DNA from 2 places in the Brooklawnia propionicigenes genome. Region 1 is predicted to be linked to the other one. Evidence: predicted binding sites of a transcription regulator. Region 1 holds the regulator's gene; the other holds the start of a gene.

Region 1 (3,413 bases):
GGTTGTCTACAACGTCGGCTACGTCGGCGGCAACACCGGGGTGACGTACGGCCGCAGGGTCGCCAAGACCCGGCTGGTATCGGCGGCCACTGGTCAACCGATCGGGCCAGGAATGTCGATCCTGCGCTACTTCGCGCACATCGTCGACTCCATCATCTGCTACATCGGATGGCTCTTCCCGCTGTGGGACGCCAAGCGGCAGACCCTCGCGGACAAGATGCTCAACACCGTGGTGCTGGACGAGTCGCCGACGACCCCGCCGGCCCCCTACGGCCCGCCGCAGCAGCCCTACGGCTACTGAGTCACACAATCACCAGCGCCTGAGCATTCACCAGCGCCTGAGCGATTACACGGGCGGGACGGTTCCCTGAGGAGCCGTCCCGCTTTCGCTGTCCGAGGCCCTTGGCGCTGGTGACCGCAGCGCTCAGGCCAGACCCGGCGCCAGGGCGAGGTACTGCGAAACGACGATCCACACTCCGAGTAGCACAGCCAGGGTGAAACCGATCATCATCACCACCAGGCCACGATCGGTCAGCGTGATCTCCTCGCGGCCAACGACTGATCGTGTCGATGCGGGCGAAGCGGCCGCGGCCGAGGCCACCACCTGGTAGTAGGCCCCCGGAAGCGGCGATGCCGGTTGCCGGGGACCGGCCGCCCGAGTGGGCACGAAGCGCATCTGTGCACAGGGCCGCCGGTCGCCGTCGAGCAGGGCGCGCCTCGACCGTACGGGTGAGCCCGCGACGCGCCGGACATCGATCTGACTTTCCACCAGGACGCTCATCTTGCTTCCTCCATCCGCCCGGCCATCCGCCGCAGCTAACAGGATCGAACGTGTGTTCGATGCACAGCCTAGCGAGCCGTCCGCGATCGTTCAAGTGTTCGATTCGCTTGTTTCTTGCCGTCTGAGAACCATGCAAGCAGGGCCCACTGACAAAACCATTCGGACGATTCCCGCCGCATCTGTGGTCCGTGGTTCGCCGATCGCATCCATTGGCGACACGCTCGAACAGATGTTTGAATGACGCCCCCGGATGATCTAGCGTTGTCTCATGATCACAGTGAGGCGTCCACCCGCCACCCCTCGCCGTGCCGGCCGGCCATCCAACGAAGACATCGCCCGCGATCTGGGCTTGGACAACGTCGCCGAACTACCCGACAGCTCCGAGGACGAACTGGGGCTGACCGCCCGTCAGCGCCGCATCCTGGAGTTCATCCAGGAAACCGTGTCGTCTCGCGGCTACCCACCCAGCATCCGCGAAGTGGGCGAGGCTGTCGGCCTGGCCAGTTCCTCCAGCGTTTCTCATCAGCTGAAGGCCCTGGAGGCCAAGGGTTTCCTGCGACGCGACCCGAATCGTCCGCGGGCCCTCGAGGTCATTCTTCCGACCCGGACGGCCTCCCCAACAGAACCCGAGGCCGAGCCGCTCGGCCAAGACGACGCCACCGATTCGGGTGACCGGTCACCGAACGCCGTCGCTGTGCCGGTGCTCGGCAGCATCGCCGCCGGCGTGCCGATTCTCGCTGACGAACAGGTGGAGCAGGTGTTGCCGCTGCCACGCGAGCTCGTCGGACAGGGGACCTTGTTCTCACTCAAGGTGCGCGGAGACTCGATGGTGGACGCAGCAATCTGCGATGGCGACTATGTGGTCGTCCGTCAGCAGCCCACTGCGGACAATGGCGACATCGTAGCGGCGTTGCTCGACGGGGAGGCCACCGTGAAGACGTTGCGCCGTGTGCCGGGCCAGGTCTGGCTGATGCCGCACAATCCGGCCTACCAGCCGATCGACGGTAACGACGCCGCGATTCTCGGCAAGGTTGTCGCGGTTCTGCGGCGGATCTGAGCCGGACCGCTAGCTGGTCCCCAAACGCTGCAATGCCTGGATTGCCACCTCGGCGTCGGTGGTGGTCCAAAACGGCGGCAACGAGGCTCGCAGGAAGCCGCTGTAGCGGGCCTTGATCAGCCGCGGGTCGAGGACCGCCACCACGCCCCGGTCGCTCGTCGAACGGATCAGGCGTCCGGCACCCTGGGCCAGCAGCAGGGCCGCATGACTCGCGGCCACCTGCATGAAGCCGTTGCCGCCGGCCTGAGCGACAGCTTGTTGTCGGGCCTGCATCAGCGGATCATCGGGCCGCGGGAACGGGATCTTGTCGATCACCACCAGCCGGCAGGTGTCCCCCGGCACATCAATGCCCTGCCACAGCGACATCGTGCCCAGCAGCACGGAATCCTCTTCGGCAATGAAGGTGCGGGTGAGCTCACTGAGATTCGCCTCGCCCTGGCACATCACGTTCAGCCCCGGGAGTGCGCCGCGCAGGTGCTCTGCGGCTGCTTCGGCAGACCGCTGCGAGGCGAACAGGCCGAGCGTGCGGCCATCCGCGGCCCAGATGAGCTCAGCCAGTTCCGCCAGCGCGTCGGCGCCGATACCATCGCGGCCGGGGTTGCGCAGCCCGGTCGCCACATACAAGATGCCCTGTTTGGCGTAGTCGAAAGGAGATCCGACATCGATGGCACGCCACTGCCCGGCGTCGCCGGCCTCGGTATCGGCCGCGATACGGTCCGCACGGCGCAGCCCGACGCTCCCGGCCATCGACTCGAATGCACCACCGACCGTCAACGTCGCCGACGTCAGGATCGTCGGATGTTCTTCCAGAACGTTCTCGCGCATCAGCCCCGCAACCGACAGCGGCGCAACGTTGAGCTGACGGCCGAAGCGATCGTGCGCGCTCAGCCAGACCACATCGTGCTCGTCGAGTCTGGCCATGCGCTCGGCGATCTCGAAGATCTCTTTCATCGCCGACGCCGCCTGTTGCCGCTGCTCCGGATCGGAGCTCTGCCCCGACCCCGTCGCCAGCGCCGAAACCGCCCGGCGGCTGACCTCGCGCACCAACGCGGCGGCCTCGACCGCGAGCGAACCCGGCTCCGTGATGCGCCCAGGCGCCACCTCGGCCAGTGCATCAGCGAAGGTGTCGGCGACCTCCAGCAATTCTGTGGCCAGGTCATCGTCCAGCCAAGCGCTCGCCCGCTTGGAGACCCGTCCGATCTGCTGCGCCGACAGTTCGCTGCTCGCCGCACCGGTGACCCGGTTGACCAGTTCGTGCGCCTCATCGATGATGACCGGACCGTACTCGGGCAGCGCCGTGCCGCCGTGCATGGCGTTGATGGCCAGCAGCGCGTGGTTGGTGACCACCAGGTCGGCCTGCCTGGCCCTGGCTCGCGCCTCCTCGACGAAGCACTCTGCGCCGTAGGGGCAGACGTTGGCCCCCAGGCATTCGCGTACCGGCACCGAGACCTGCGCCCAGGCCCGCGGGGAATGGCTCGGTGCGTCGTCCCGGTCGGCAAGTCCGCCGTCCTTGGCCTGGTCATCAGCCCATTCGCGGAGCGCGATGACCTCGGCTCCCAGACTGGAGGTGGCATC
Region 2 (3,413 bases), 1.5 Mb from region 1:
CGCCGGCGCGAACAGGCGCGTGGTTCCGGCGGCAGTGACGTAGTACTGGTAGCCGTAGGGTGAGGTCCAGTGAAAGGCCCCGGGTTCGGGTTGTTCGAGTGTCCATCTGCCGTGGGTCTTGACCCGGTGGGTCTTGCGCGAGAGGGGACCGAGGTTCGCGAGGCTGGTCTGGCCCGGCCTGCCTTCGATGTAGGCGATGGTGTGGTCCATATCGCACCGGCTGGCCTTGCGGGTTCCCCAGGGAAAGACATCGACCGGGTTGCGTTGTTCGACGGCGAATCGCATCCGGGCGGGGGTCTCATAGGCGTCGACCGGTCGTATGGCGGCGGGGTCGAGGATTGGGCGGACGACTACCTTCGAATGGGCCAGGAACTGGGGGAGTTGGTCGGTGAGGATCGGGCCCCAGTCCTCGATCCGGGCCACGCCGGTGGCAATGCCGAGGTTATCAGCGGAGATGTGGACCACCAGGGTGTGGGTGGGAAGCGTGTCCTGGCCCAACGCACCCCGCGCCAGCACGCCGATCGCGGCGGCCCGCCTGCGGTCGAGGTCACGACACAGCGGGGTATCGGGGGCCGTCGGAAGGGTCTCGGCGATCTGGGTGAGCACGTGATCGAACAAGATGCCGTCCACGGGGTTGACGAGGCCGTAGAAGCTCACATGCCCGTCTTCGATCTTCGATACCCGGACCTTGCGTGAGTCACGCCGGGCTTCGGCGCGTTGCCGGGCGAGGTCGGGATCGGCGGCGATGACCTGACCGGCCAGGGCTTTCATCACCCGCGCCCACGGCAGTACGCCAACGGCGGCGCTCATCGCCTGATCGACGTTCAGCGCGGCCTCGGCCGACAGGTGCGCGCACTCGAGGCAGACCTTCTTGGCCTGCCATACTCGCACGGTGCCGGCGAGTACCGCCTGCCACAGTCGCGGGTGCCGGTGCCGCAGGTCGAGGGCGTCTCCGATCTGGAAGATCGCCGACTGGGGAGAGATCCCCAACAGCGGGCCGATCTCCAGGGCGAGGAACTCACCGACCAGCGGGGTTCCATCATGGCCGGGTTGCATCAGTCGCTCGATGCCCTCACCGACCGCGGTCTCGTCGACCTGCCACAGGTCGGCAGCGCGGGTGAGCGCTACCAGTGCGGCGACTTCGGAGGCGATGATCTGGCGGTGCGCGTGGTCCAGCGCGTCGAGTGCTTCCTTGCTGGTCGCAGGTTCGACCAGGGTCCGGGGGTCACGGATGGGGTTCTCCATATCGAAAGTCTATTCGAATAGATGTTCGAATACAAGGCCCTGATCACGTTCTTTCTGCCCTTTTGGAGCGTGGCGCGGGCGGTCCAGGGCCATCCATATCCAGCATCGTGACGAAAGGCCGAACCGGATCCGTGATCTACCAGCACCCGAATTGCGGCGACGCCTGGCACCCGCGCGGCCTCCGGTGGAAGATGGATGGAAACCACGCGCGAACAGGGAGGCGAGATGCCGGAGCTGCCCCAGGTCGAGGCGTTACGAGGTTGGTTGGACGCCCAACTGGCCACCCGCGCGATCGCCCGCGTCCAACTGACCGACTTCTCCGCTCTGAAGACCTACAAACCCCCACTCAGCGCGTTGGTCGGCCTCGAGATCAGCGGCGTCGCCAGGCACGGCAAGATGCTCGATATCGACGCGCAGGGCGTGCACCTGATCGTCCACTTCTCGCGGGCTGGCTGGCTGAAATGGAAACCCGAACAGCCCGCGGCCCCCGCTCGGCCGGGCAAGGGCCCACTCAGCTTCCGGCTCACCCTCGACGACGACTCCGGATTCGATCTCACCGAGGCGGGCACCCAGCGCAGGCTGGCGATCTGGCTCGCCGACGATCCGCATGACGTCGAGATGATCGCTACCCTCGGCCCCGATCCGCTGGCGCCGGAATTCACCCGCGAGGCCTTCGACGCGATCCTGGACGCCGCTGGGCGATCCCAGCTCAAGGGTGTGCTGCGTGACCAGCGGATCATCGCGGGCATCGGCAATGCCTACAGCGACGAGATCCTGCACGCGGCGAAGATGAGCCCGTTCACCCCGGCGTCCAGTCTCGACGAGGCGGGCCGCCAGCTGCTCTACGACCAGATCGGCACGGTGCTCGCCGACGCGATCGAGCGCTGCCAGGGCCTGCCTCCCGACAAGCTGAAGGACGACAAGCGCCAGGCGATGCGAGTGCATGGACGAGCCGGTGAGCAATGCGCGGTCTGTGGCACCACCATCGCTCAGGTCAGCTTCGCCGACTCCTCGCTGCAGTACTGTCCGGGCTGTCAGACCGGGGGCAAGGTGCTGGCCGACCGGCGGATGAGCAAGCTGTTGCGCTGAGCCGGTCATCCCAATAGGCGGCGCCCGCGGGCACATCAACTGCACAGCAGGGCCATGGTGAGCCCACACCGGGTGCTGGTGAGATCGATTCATCGACGATGCGAGGGAGGCGACGATGAGCGACGACCAGTTGTGCGGTCTCGCGGTTGTGCTGGATGGTTCCGAACACGAGGTCGCGGCGGCTCACTGGGCCGCCAACTGGGCCGAGCACAGTCACCACCATCTCAGCCTGATCGAACCGAGTGAACTGGTATCCGCGCAGACCTCGTCCCAGCGCCACCGCGCCCGTCGTCTGGCCGGCGAGCTGCGCTGCAACCACCCCGGCCTGACGGTCGACCACCGCATCCTTGATGGCGGACCGGACGCGGTGATCCGCCGGGTCTCGCCCCGCTGCACGGCGATGGCCGTATCCCGCCCGTCGGGGTATCGCCAGGCGACTCGCCGGCTGGCCGCCCCGCAATGCCCGCTGGTCGTGGTCACCGACGAACCCACTGATACCCGGACGATCAGCCTGCTCGTCGACCCGCGGCAGACCGGCTACGCGCCGACCGCGTTCGCCTTCGCCTACGCCGCCAGCTGTGGCAGCGATCTGCACGCCCTGCTGATCGGCGCCGACTCCGAGCAGAGCCCGGGCGAGGACGTCATCGGGCAGCTCGCCGTCTGCTATCCGTCGGTTGCCCTGCAGACCAGCGCGCTGCCCAGCTGGGGAGGGGTGGCCGACGAGGTCGCCGGCTCCCAGCTGGTCGTGGTCGGCAGCTGGACCGACCGGCAGGGACGGCAACGGATCGATCATGGTTTCCTCGTCGCCCAAGCCATGGCCGATGTGGATTCGCCGGTCGCGCTGATCGCCCACGAGCCGGCTGCCTGAGACCGCTGCGGGCGGCGCGAACCCGCCCGTTATCCTGAGAGTTATGCGGGGATTCTTCGGTCCGGAGGGGACGTTCACTCATCAGGCCTTGCTGACCTTGGGCAACGGGCCGGCGGTGGCGTTTCCGACGGTTGCCCGAGCTCTGGACGCCGTGCGCAGCGGCGACGTCAGCGCGTCCCTGGTGCCCATTGAGAACTCCATCGAAGGCGGC

Evidence for each region. The regulator LexA, encoded in region 1, represses DNA repair genes until DNA is damaged. The targets are predictions, from matches to a motif close to TCGAACANNTGTTCGA.
Region 2: QUE25_RS06145 (DUF222 domain-containing protein) is a predicted target of LexA. The motif match lies at 1,259-1,274, and genes of this name have one in related genera.

What each region holds. Positions count from the first base shown of each region.
Region 1 is NZ_AP028056.1:2,869,568-2,872,980, reverse strand. It holds gene QUE25_RS13265 (RDD family protein) at 1-301, shown strand, start outside; gene QUE25_RS13260 (hypothetical protein) at 425-781, opposite strand; gene lexA (transcriptional repressor LexA) at 1,050-1,838, shown strand; gene QUE25_RS13250 (ATP-dependent DNA helicase) at 1,848-3,413, opposite strand, start outside.
Region 2 is NZ_AP028056.1:1,360,603-1,364,015, reverse strand. It holds gene QUE25_RS06145 (DUF222 domain-containing protein) at 1-1,245, opposite strand, end outside; gene QUE25_RS06140 (DNA-formamidopyrimidine glycosylase family protein) at 1,471-2,334, shown strand; gene QUE25_RS06135 (hypothetical protein) at 2,450-3,202, shown strand; gene pheA (prephenate dehydratase) at 3,246-3,413, shown strand, end outside.